Linked DNA regions of Desulfosediminicola ganghwensis. The protein of the gene in region 1 interacts with the protein of each later gene in a pairwise test. Links are inferred from orthologs where the notes say so. Each region holds a gene or a part of one and is shown on either strand. Other genes may lie near its edges.

The links. Proteins that work in one complex are often made in the same cells at the same time.
Region 2: the proteins of recJ (region 1) and FCL45_RS18290 interact in binary tests that used the Escherichia coli proteins (3 or more experiments, as listed by UniProt). The link is inferred for Desulfosediminicola ganghwensis from one-to-one orthologs.

Annotation. Positions count from the first base shown.
Region 1 is NZ_CP050699.1:3,500,810-3,506,660, reverse strand. Bases 2,660-5,570 are described here. They hold recJ (single-stranded-DNA-specific exonuclease RecJ), read left to right. Parts: upstream 2,660-3,232; coding sequence 3,233-4,909; downstream 4,910-5,570. Other genes in these bases: miaA (tRNA (adenosine(37)-N6)-dimethylallyltransferase MiaA), read left to right, coding at 2,660-3,199. Outside these bases: serC (3-phosphoserine/phosphohydroxythreonine transaminase), read right to left, coding at 1-842; tRNA (uridine(34)/cytosine(34)/5-carboxymethylaminomethyluridine(34)-2'-O)-methyltransferase TrmL, read right to left, coding at 895-1,368; FCL45_RS14910 (helix-hairpin-helix domain-containing protein), read left to right, coding at 1,932-2,231; more of miaA, read left to right, coding at 2,228-2,659. UniProt on the Escherichia coli protein: Single-stranded-DNA-specific exonuclease.
Region 2 is NZ_CP050699.1:4,278,897-4,281,891, forward strand. It holds FCL45_RS18290 (DNA topoisomerase 3), read right to left. Parts: upstream 2,690-2,995; coding sequence 311-2,689; downstream 1-310. Other genes in the region: FCL45_RS18285 (translation initiation factor Sui1), read right to left, coding at 1-276.

The DNA.
Region 1 (5,851 bases):
TCAGTGGCATCAATAGCAGTATAGATGAGAGCTGCCTTTTCCCGATTGATTTTCTCCATCTCCGTGACACCACCCTTAGCCTTCAGCCATTTCAATACTTCAGCCACTATGTAAATGGGAAAAGTAGGGGGGGTATTGAACATAGACCCTTTATCCGCATGGGTCTTATAGTTCAGCATGGTAGGCGTACTCTCAGGTGCTTTACCAAGAAGATCTTCCCTGATAATCACCAAGGTAACACCAGCCGGCCCAAGATTTTTCTGGGCACCCGCAAATATAAGACCGAATTTGGAAACATCTATCTTTCGGGCAAGAATGTCGGAAGACATATCACAAACAAGCATCTTTTCAGTTTCCGGCATCTCATGAAACTGGGTGCCGTAGATGGTGTTGTTCGAGACAAAATAGAGAAATTCTGAATCATCTGCGACACTGTATTCCTGCTGCTTTGGCACGCGATTGAAACTATCCTCTTCACTGGAAAATGCCACATCGACATCACCGAAAAGCTTTGCCTCTTTAATGGCCTTTTTTGACCAGGTGCCGGTATTGAGATAAGTTGCCTTTTTCCCAACCATAAGATTCATCGGCACCATAAAAAATTGGCTTGAAGCTCCGCCCTGAAGAAAGAGTACTTTGTAGTTATCGGGAATCGCCATAAGCTCGCGCAAAAGCGATTCGGCATCTTCGATAACTGCCATGAACTCTTTTGAGCGATGGCTGATTTCGATGAGTCCGATACCTGAATCCTTGAAATTGACAATATCTTTGCTTGCCTGCTGCAGAACTTCGTAGGGAAGGGTGGCGGGCCCTGGACTGAAATTAAAGACTCTCTCTGGCATTTTAGGATTCTCCTTGGATAACAACACAATTTCCTTACTGAAAACTGTTAACTTAAATCGTGTAATTGTTCTGTCGTAGTGCTTCGTAGAGGACGATACCCGCGGTCATTGCTAGATTCAGACTCCTGATATCAGGACTTTGCATGGGTAACGTATAGCAACGGTCAGAATACAATGTTCTTATCTCTTCAGGCAACCCTTTTGTTTCTCTGCCAAAAATAAGGAAATCACCGGGTTTGTATTGTGCGTCTGTAAAAGGCTTGTCAGTTTTTGTGGTGAAAAAGTAGAGCCTTTTTTCATCCTGCTGTTCTAAAAAGTCATCAAGGCTATCCCAGTAAACAATGTCTACATATTGCCAATAATCGAGCCCTGCACGCTTTAAATGTTTATCATCAGTGGAGAAACCCAGTGGATGAATAAGGTGAAGAATGGTTTTTGTTGCTCCGCACAGCCTGGCTATAGAGCCGGTATTTGGTGGAATTTCAGGTTGAACGAGTACTATGTTAAATGTGTTTGCTGAATCCATCACTTTACTTATCCGATTTGATTTACATGGGTTTTAGCATTTACCGAAAGCACCTTGTACCCATCAAGGGATGTTCGGTAACATTTTTTGACTGGAAGCAAGGTTTATACAGCCAGATTTCAGGCAACACAAGGAAAAAACGTTCCTTTTGGCTAATCGAATTCTGACAGCGGCAAATGAATATTGCAATAATCCCTTTTCAAGATACATTCTAGGAGACTGTCGGACTATTGCGATTTTCACTCAAATCGAGGCATCGAAGGAAAAATAAGCAGAGCCATATTTTTGACATTGCGAGCATTATTTTTCATTCGATAACGATGAGTTAGTCAAAAAGGGTTTAATCCAACAGACTCCTGGTGACTTCTGATGCGATAGATTAGATATCCATGCGGTTCAATCTTCTAATTGTGAGATTAACGTCAGATCTAATGAGAGAATTTCGTAATCTAGATGCTAATCAGCTGATTCTGCTCGTATTAGCTGCCATATACCTGATAACCCAAGCTTTAGGTCAATTTTACTCTGAACTGGGGTGCAGCACTGTCGTAACGGAGAAGGTAATGCTTCGTCAGGTAAATGGTGAGTTGACACTTGTAAATGAGCAACATGATGAATCCGTTGATGATGATAGAGATAGAGCTTCTCATCTGACACCGTTTTTCTTTGAACCTGTACCTATCAATAGCGCTGACTACTCGCTTCTGTCGACACTGCCCGGGATCGGTCCTGCCATGGCAGAACGGATAGTGCAACACCGCAGGCAGTATGGTCCGGTAACAACGATAAAACAACTTGAAAAAATACCTGGAATAGGCGAAAAGCGATCAGCACAGCTCGCAAACCATATCACTTTTAAATGATGACCGAATCCACAGACACTATTTACCAAGAACTGACGAACACCCCGGTACTTGCTCTTGTTGGTCCCACAGCTATAGGCAAAACAGATCTCTCCCTGGAAATAGCCAGGGTTTGTAACTGCGAAATCATTAGTGTTGACTCCATGCAGGTTTACAAATTCATGGATATCGGTACCGCGAAAATCAAGCCGGAAGAGATGGCGGGGATCCCTCATCATCTTATTGATGTTGCTTACCCCGATGAGGAATATGATGCGGCACGTTTTGTCAAAGAAGCTGCCGCCGCAATTGCTGCAATCATTGCAAAAGGTAAAACACCTTTACTTACCGGAGGCACTGGACTCTACCTCAAGGCACTTGTTGACGGTCTCTTTGCCGGTGTTCCCGAAGATCGTGAAATCAGGGAACAGCTTAAGCTGAGAGCGGCAAGCGAAGGCACCTCGAAACTACACGAGGAATTATCCCTATGTGACCGTATTAGCGCCGATAGAATCCATCCCAACGATACTTTGAGAATAATCAGAGGGCTTGAGATTTACCTTGCATCCGGGGTTCCCTGGTCTGAGCATCTGCGTCGCCAGAAACAGTCAGAGCAAAACGGGATAGTGAATAACATCTTGCAGGTTGGTTTAACCTGCGATCGGCAGAAACTTTATGAGCGTATCAATATGCGTTCTGAGATCATGCTTGAACAGGGATTGGAAGAGGAGGTTATGGGGCTCCTCAAGATGGGTTATCATGAAAATCTCAACTCCATGAAGTCTATAGGTTACCGGCATATGTTGAACTTCTTGAGCGGATTGTGGAATTACGAGGAAATGATGGAATATCTTGCCCGTGATACCAGGCGATACGCTAAGCGCCAGTATACCTGGTTCAACAAAATTACCGATCTTGAATGGTTTGAAGTTGAAAACAAAAAAATCATAATTGATCATATGTCTAACTGGCTGCAAAAACAGCAATAAATAGATACTAAATTCCTTAAAGCCAGAGACAATATGCAAGACGAACTTCCAGAACTTATTAAAAAAATCTTCGCCAAAAAAAACATCACAGATGATCAGGATATTTTTCGCTTCCTTCACCCTAAACTCGAAACTCTTCCGCATCCTTTAAATATGAAGGGCATGCAGCAGGCAGTTGAATGCATTGTCAAAGGGGTAGAGGAGGGCGATGATATCGTCATTTGGGGTGATTATGACGTTGACGGCACCACAGCGACTTCACTTTTAGTAAATTTCTTCAGAAAATTAGGCATTGAACCATATTGGCATATCCCGAACAGGTTAAAAGATGGTTATGGCCTGAACACTGAGGTGTTTGAACAACTCAAGAGTACGCATTCAATTGATAATTTCCTTCTCATTACTGTCGACTGCGGAATTTCAAACAGCAAGGAAGTTGCAGAAATTCTCGAACTTGGTGGAAAAGTTATAGTCACAGATCATCACCAGCTCCCTTTAGGGGATTTACCTGGTTGTGTAATCCTCAACCCTAATCAGGACGGTTGTGATTTTGCCAGCGAAAAGCTGGCCGGAGTTGGTGTTGCCTTCTACCTTGCCGCAGCCGTCAGGTCAGAATTAGAAAAACATGGGTACTTCAGGGAGAACGAGAAGCCAAATCTCAAAGATTATCTTGGCTTTGTAGCTCTTGGAACTGTATCGGATCTCGTGGAAATAACAGAAACCAATCGTATCCTGGTACGGGCAGGTATGGAGGCATTACCCAATTCTTCAATTCCAGGCTTGCGATATCTCTTGGAGAGTGCCGGACTCTACGGCTCACTTTTAACCTCTGAAGACATAGGATTTTCAATTGGGCCACGCATCAATGCCGCTGGAAGACTTGGTACGGCTGATGTCGCTGTCGAGCTGATGACCTGTGACAACCATACCTCAGGAAGCGATCTGGCAAAAAAGCTGGAATCATACAATGAAAGAAGAAAGTCTATTTGTTCAGATAACCTAGAAACTGCTTTAACATTGATACAGCGGGGTAACCTTGCTGAAAAATCCGCTATAGTAGTTGCTGGTGATTTTCACCCGGGAGTTATCGGTATTGTCGCGTCAAAAATAGTGGATGTGTACCGGAAGCCAACCGTTGTATTTGCAGAAGAGGGTGAAAATGAATCGACTTCATACAAAGGGTCTGGGCGTTCTGTTGAGGGAATAGACCTGCTGGGTTGTCTTCACAATTGTTCACATCTCCTGGGAAAATACGGCGGGCATGCTATGGCTGCCGGCTTATCAATTGCTGCAAACAACATAGAATCTTTCAGAGAAGAGATGAGTCGCCATGTTGAGCTTGAAAAAATGAATATTTTACAGGGTGCTCAAGGCAACACTCTCAACATAGAATGTAATCTGGACGAGGTAATGTCCGGGAATGCCATTGATTACCTGATGAAATTAGAGCCGTTTGGCCCGGAAAACGAAAAACCGACTTTCACCGATCCAAAAGCGCAGGTAATTTCCTGCAAGGCAATAGGTGGGCTTGGACAGCATTTACAGCTTATTGTGCGTGGTAAATACTCGAATTATCGTGCTATTGGTTTCGGTTTAGGGGAGCGGATCTCAGAAGTGAAGAAGCAACCTGAGAGATCAATCACTTTTACACCAATGATGAATAGATTTCGAGGTTCTGTGGAGTGGCAACTCCGAATAATAGAGATCTGAGAACACACTTTCACTGACTTTTTGTCAATAAGCGTCATCATTAACATCCCGACCGCTAACATTATGCGACATTGCCGGGTGCTTTTTAGAATTATGCCTTCAGAAGTGCGAATTTAAAGAAATTTTATTTTTATAACGAATTATCCGCTTCATACGAGGCACACATAGCATCCTGACCGCCAAAATCCAATCCAACTGTATTTTTTCCTGCAATAATTCCGAAGAGAAAGCATTGTCATGTGTTGCTAATGCTTGTATTTTAGCCATCCCTGGAGGAAATTTCTTTTTTTGGAAAAAGTCGTCTTATCTTTCTTTGAGGAGAGGTCTTACTGAGCATCAGATTACAGATCAGGGTCTGAATTCAGCCAATAGCCTGTTTTTTCTCTTTAAAAGGTAAATAATTGCGGCTTTACAGCCACATATCCAAATCAGACGATTTTCTGGAGAAGCGTATTGCTTGATTTGACTTCAATTGCCATTCAGATCCTATCCGGCAAGAAAACAAGGTCAAGTTAGCTGTTTCCAGGGCGAATATTTATGAGTTGAAAAATATTGATCAGAATTTTGTGATTCTCAACGCGCCCAAAGGAACAGGAAGGCTCTATAAAGCAGGAATTCTCAGGTGAATAAAAAACATCTACGTTTTCTCAATTCTCAATGGGATGCGTAAATCCATTTTTATCAGAGCAGGGCAAATCGCATAGCGCACATGCTGCAGATTTTTCCACTGGAGGATGAGACAGAAATAAAATGCATATTGCCAAAAGCAAATGATTCAATGGGAACACCCAAACCATCATCAGATTTTCTCTGGAACAAAGCATAACCCTGGTTATCGATCAGCCTAAATGTATTGTTCATGCAGTTCTTTAAGTTCTTGATGTTCGGCTGATTCAGCAATGAAGGTGAGAACGACCCGGGGAGACAAAGACTGTATGTGCT
Region 2 (2,995 bases), 780 kb from region 1 along the record:
AATACCGTCTTTCACTGTGCCGCCGGTACCACTGTTCTGCTTCAGTTCTTTAGCCAGCTTTTTGAGTTCTGCCCCGACCAGAGGTACTCCGCTAACCAGCGAAACCCCGCTTCCCTTGCGTCCTTTGGTCTGGCGGCTCACCCTGACCACGCCGTCATTCGGCACATCCTGCCGCTTTGGAGCACAACGACACTTCTTTAATTGTTGCCCGCAATCGGGACATCGCCCACCAGTCTCGGTTGAATAGACCAGGGTGGAATCACCTGATTTTCTCATGTTCTCAATTTCTCCTGATTCTCTTCCTGTTTCATCAAGCCTGATCAGCCGCATCTTTTTTTGCAACAGTCGGATTTTGGGCCGGACGCTGCTGCTGGCGGTTATCTCCCCGTCGCTGATCGAAATTCATAATATCACCCGGCTGGCCATTGTTATCATGCCGTAAGGGGTGACTTGCGTTTTCACATTTCCAGAAATAGAAATTGGCATTCTTCATGGAACGTATTCGCGTCATCTGTTTTTTGCACCCCTCAGCAGGACAAGGCACCTTGGCTGCGTTGGGATCGATGAGCGGCTCACCCGGTGTACCATTTTCATCCCGCAAAAGAGGACATTTCCCTTCCTTTCCTGTGGAACATGCCCAGAAGTAACTGCCCATTCTTCTGTTGCTTTCATAACGGATGAGATAGCCTTTTTCACAGTGAGGACATTTCGGCCCTGTCTCAGGCCTATCCATAAAAGCAGCGCCGGGGGCACCATTGTAGTCCGAACGAAGCGGACAACCTTTCTCCTCACCAGCGTCACACACCCAGAAAAATCGCCCTTTCTTGGTTTTCGACTCCAGCCTGGAAAGTCGACCGCCGCAGAGGCATCTGTATATCTTGCCGGTAACCTTTTCGGAGAACCTGGTAGCAAGGGCATAACGCACCATGTTCAACATTCGCCGGGTGAGTTCAGCCATAAACGCCTCCCGGTCAAGATCTCCCTCACAAATTCTGTTAAGAGCATCCTCCCAGATTGCCGTCATGCCTGGATTCTTCAGCGACGGGTGGATTTTATCAATCAGTTCCCGGCCAAGGGGTGTGGAAATGAGCACCTTACCCTTCTTCTCCAGATAGGTGCGGTTCTGCAACTCACCGATAATATTGGTTCTGGTAGCAGAGGTGCCAATCCCCGAGTTTTCCTTGAGGCGTGCCTTGATCACAGGGTCATCCACATATTTATGTACCTCGGTCATAGCAACCTGCAGAGATGCCTCGGTGAATCTGCTGGGTGGTTTGGTGAACTTCTGTTCCTTTTCCACCTGCTCTATGCCAACAGGATCACCTTTTTTCACTCGAGGCAGCAATTTCTCTTTGGTCTGCTGATCGTTCAGCACCATCCACCCCTTATCCTTGATGGCAATTCCGCTGCCCTTCCACAGCTCTTCTTCGACCTCTGCCACTATCGAGCTGGAGTAGTACTGATAATCCGGGTAGAACTGTTTCAGAAATCTCTTTGCCACCAGCTGGTATATGTTCCACTCTTCTTCAGTGAGACGCGGCGGTTTCACCTCTGTGGGAATTATTCCATGATGGGCCTCGGCACCTTGCTTTTTCGTGTTCCAGGCCGGGGACTGAATTGTGGGATCTGCCTCATGCGCCCCTTCCATATTCTGGGCTCGCAAAGTGGCCAGAACACGTGGTGCATCCTCAAACATTTCGTTGGGCAAATACCTGCACTCTGTACGCATATAGGTAAGGACTTTATGCTTCTCATACAACCCCTGGCCAATATCCAGGGTTTGCTTAGGCGAGTAGCCGAACTTGTCTTCCGCTTTTTTCTGCAAATCTGAGAGCAGAAACGGCAAGGGCGGGCTCTTCCGCTTGAGGGTATCTTTTTTACTTTTTACGACTCCATCTTTACCGCTGACCTTGGCGATTACCTGCTCTGCCACTGCCGGGTTGACCAACCTGCCCTCTGCATCTAGCCCGGAAGTTAATTCGTCCGGTTCCCAGGTTGCGACAAAATTGCCTTCAGGATGCTGGACAGTAGCCCGTAATACCCAATAGGGTTTCTTGGTGAACTGCTCGATTTCCCGGTCCCGGTCCACCACCAGCGCCAGGGTCGGCGTTTGCACCCTGCCAGCTGAGAGTACATTGTTCTGGCCGGCTGCCAGGGTAAGGCCACGGGTGACGTTGATACCCACCAGCCAGTCAGCATTTGAGCGACAGATGGCGGCATCTTTGATATTTCTGAACTCGTTATTGTCTTTGAGGCTCTTGAATCCTTTTTCGATAGTCCGCACATCAAGCGCCGAGATCCAGAGCCGATCCGCCGGGCCGGTGTATCCCAGGTAATCGAGAACTTCGTCTATGATCAGCTGCCCTTCCCTCTCGGGATCTCCGGCATTGATCACCTTGTCGGAATTTTTCAAAAGACCTTCAATTATAGCCAGCTGTTCCCTGGAACGTGGAATTGGCTCGAGTATCCATTCATCCGGAATTATCGGCAGATCGTCAGCACGCCACCGCTTGAATCTGGGGTTATAGACATGCGGGTCGGCCTGCTCAAGGATGTGGCCTACGCACCAGGTGCAGACAATATCCCCCTTGCATTTGTAGTAACCTTTGCCACGGCCCACGATTCCCAGGTAACTGGCGAGATCCTTACCAACACTTGGTTTCTCTGCTATAAGCAGCGTTATTCCCATCAATAAAACTCCTGACAGCTAAAGGCGTAAAAACATACTGATAACATAGTTGACCCTCCCCAGCATAAACCGGTAACAATAAATTAGCAGACACTATCCTAAGAAATTCTAAAAAAAATAGTTGGGGTGAGATGAATTTTCGCGGGTTGCGAATGTACCATGGAAGAGATGATAATCACAACCGCTATTGAAAGTTTCTGACGGGGATCATGCTGCTGCCCCACGCTGAGTCCGCAGGATGTGGTAAGAATAAATAATTTTAGAGGGTGATTGTTACTCGCACTGAGGTTGCCTTATATAAAGAGA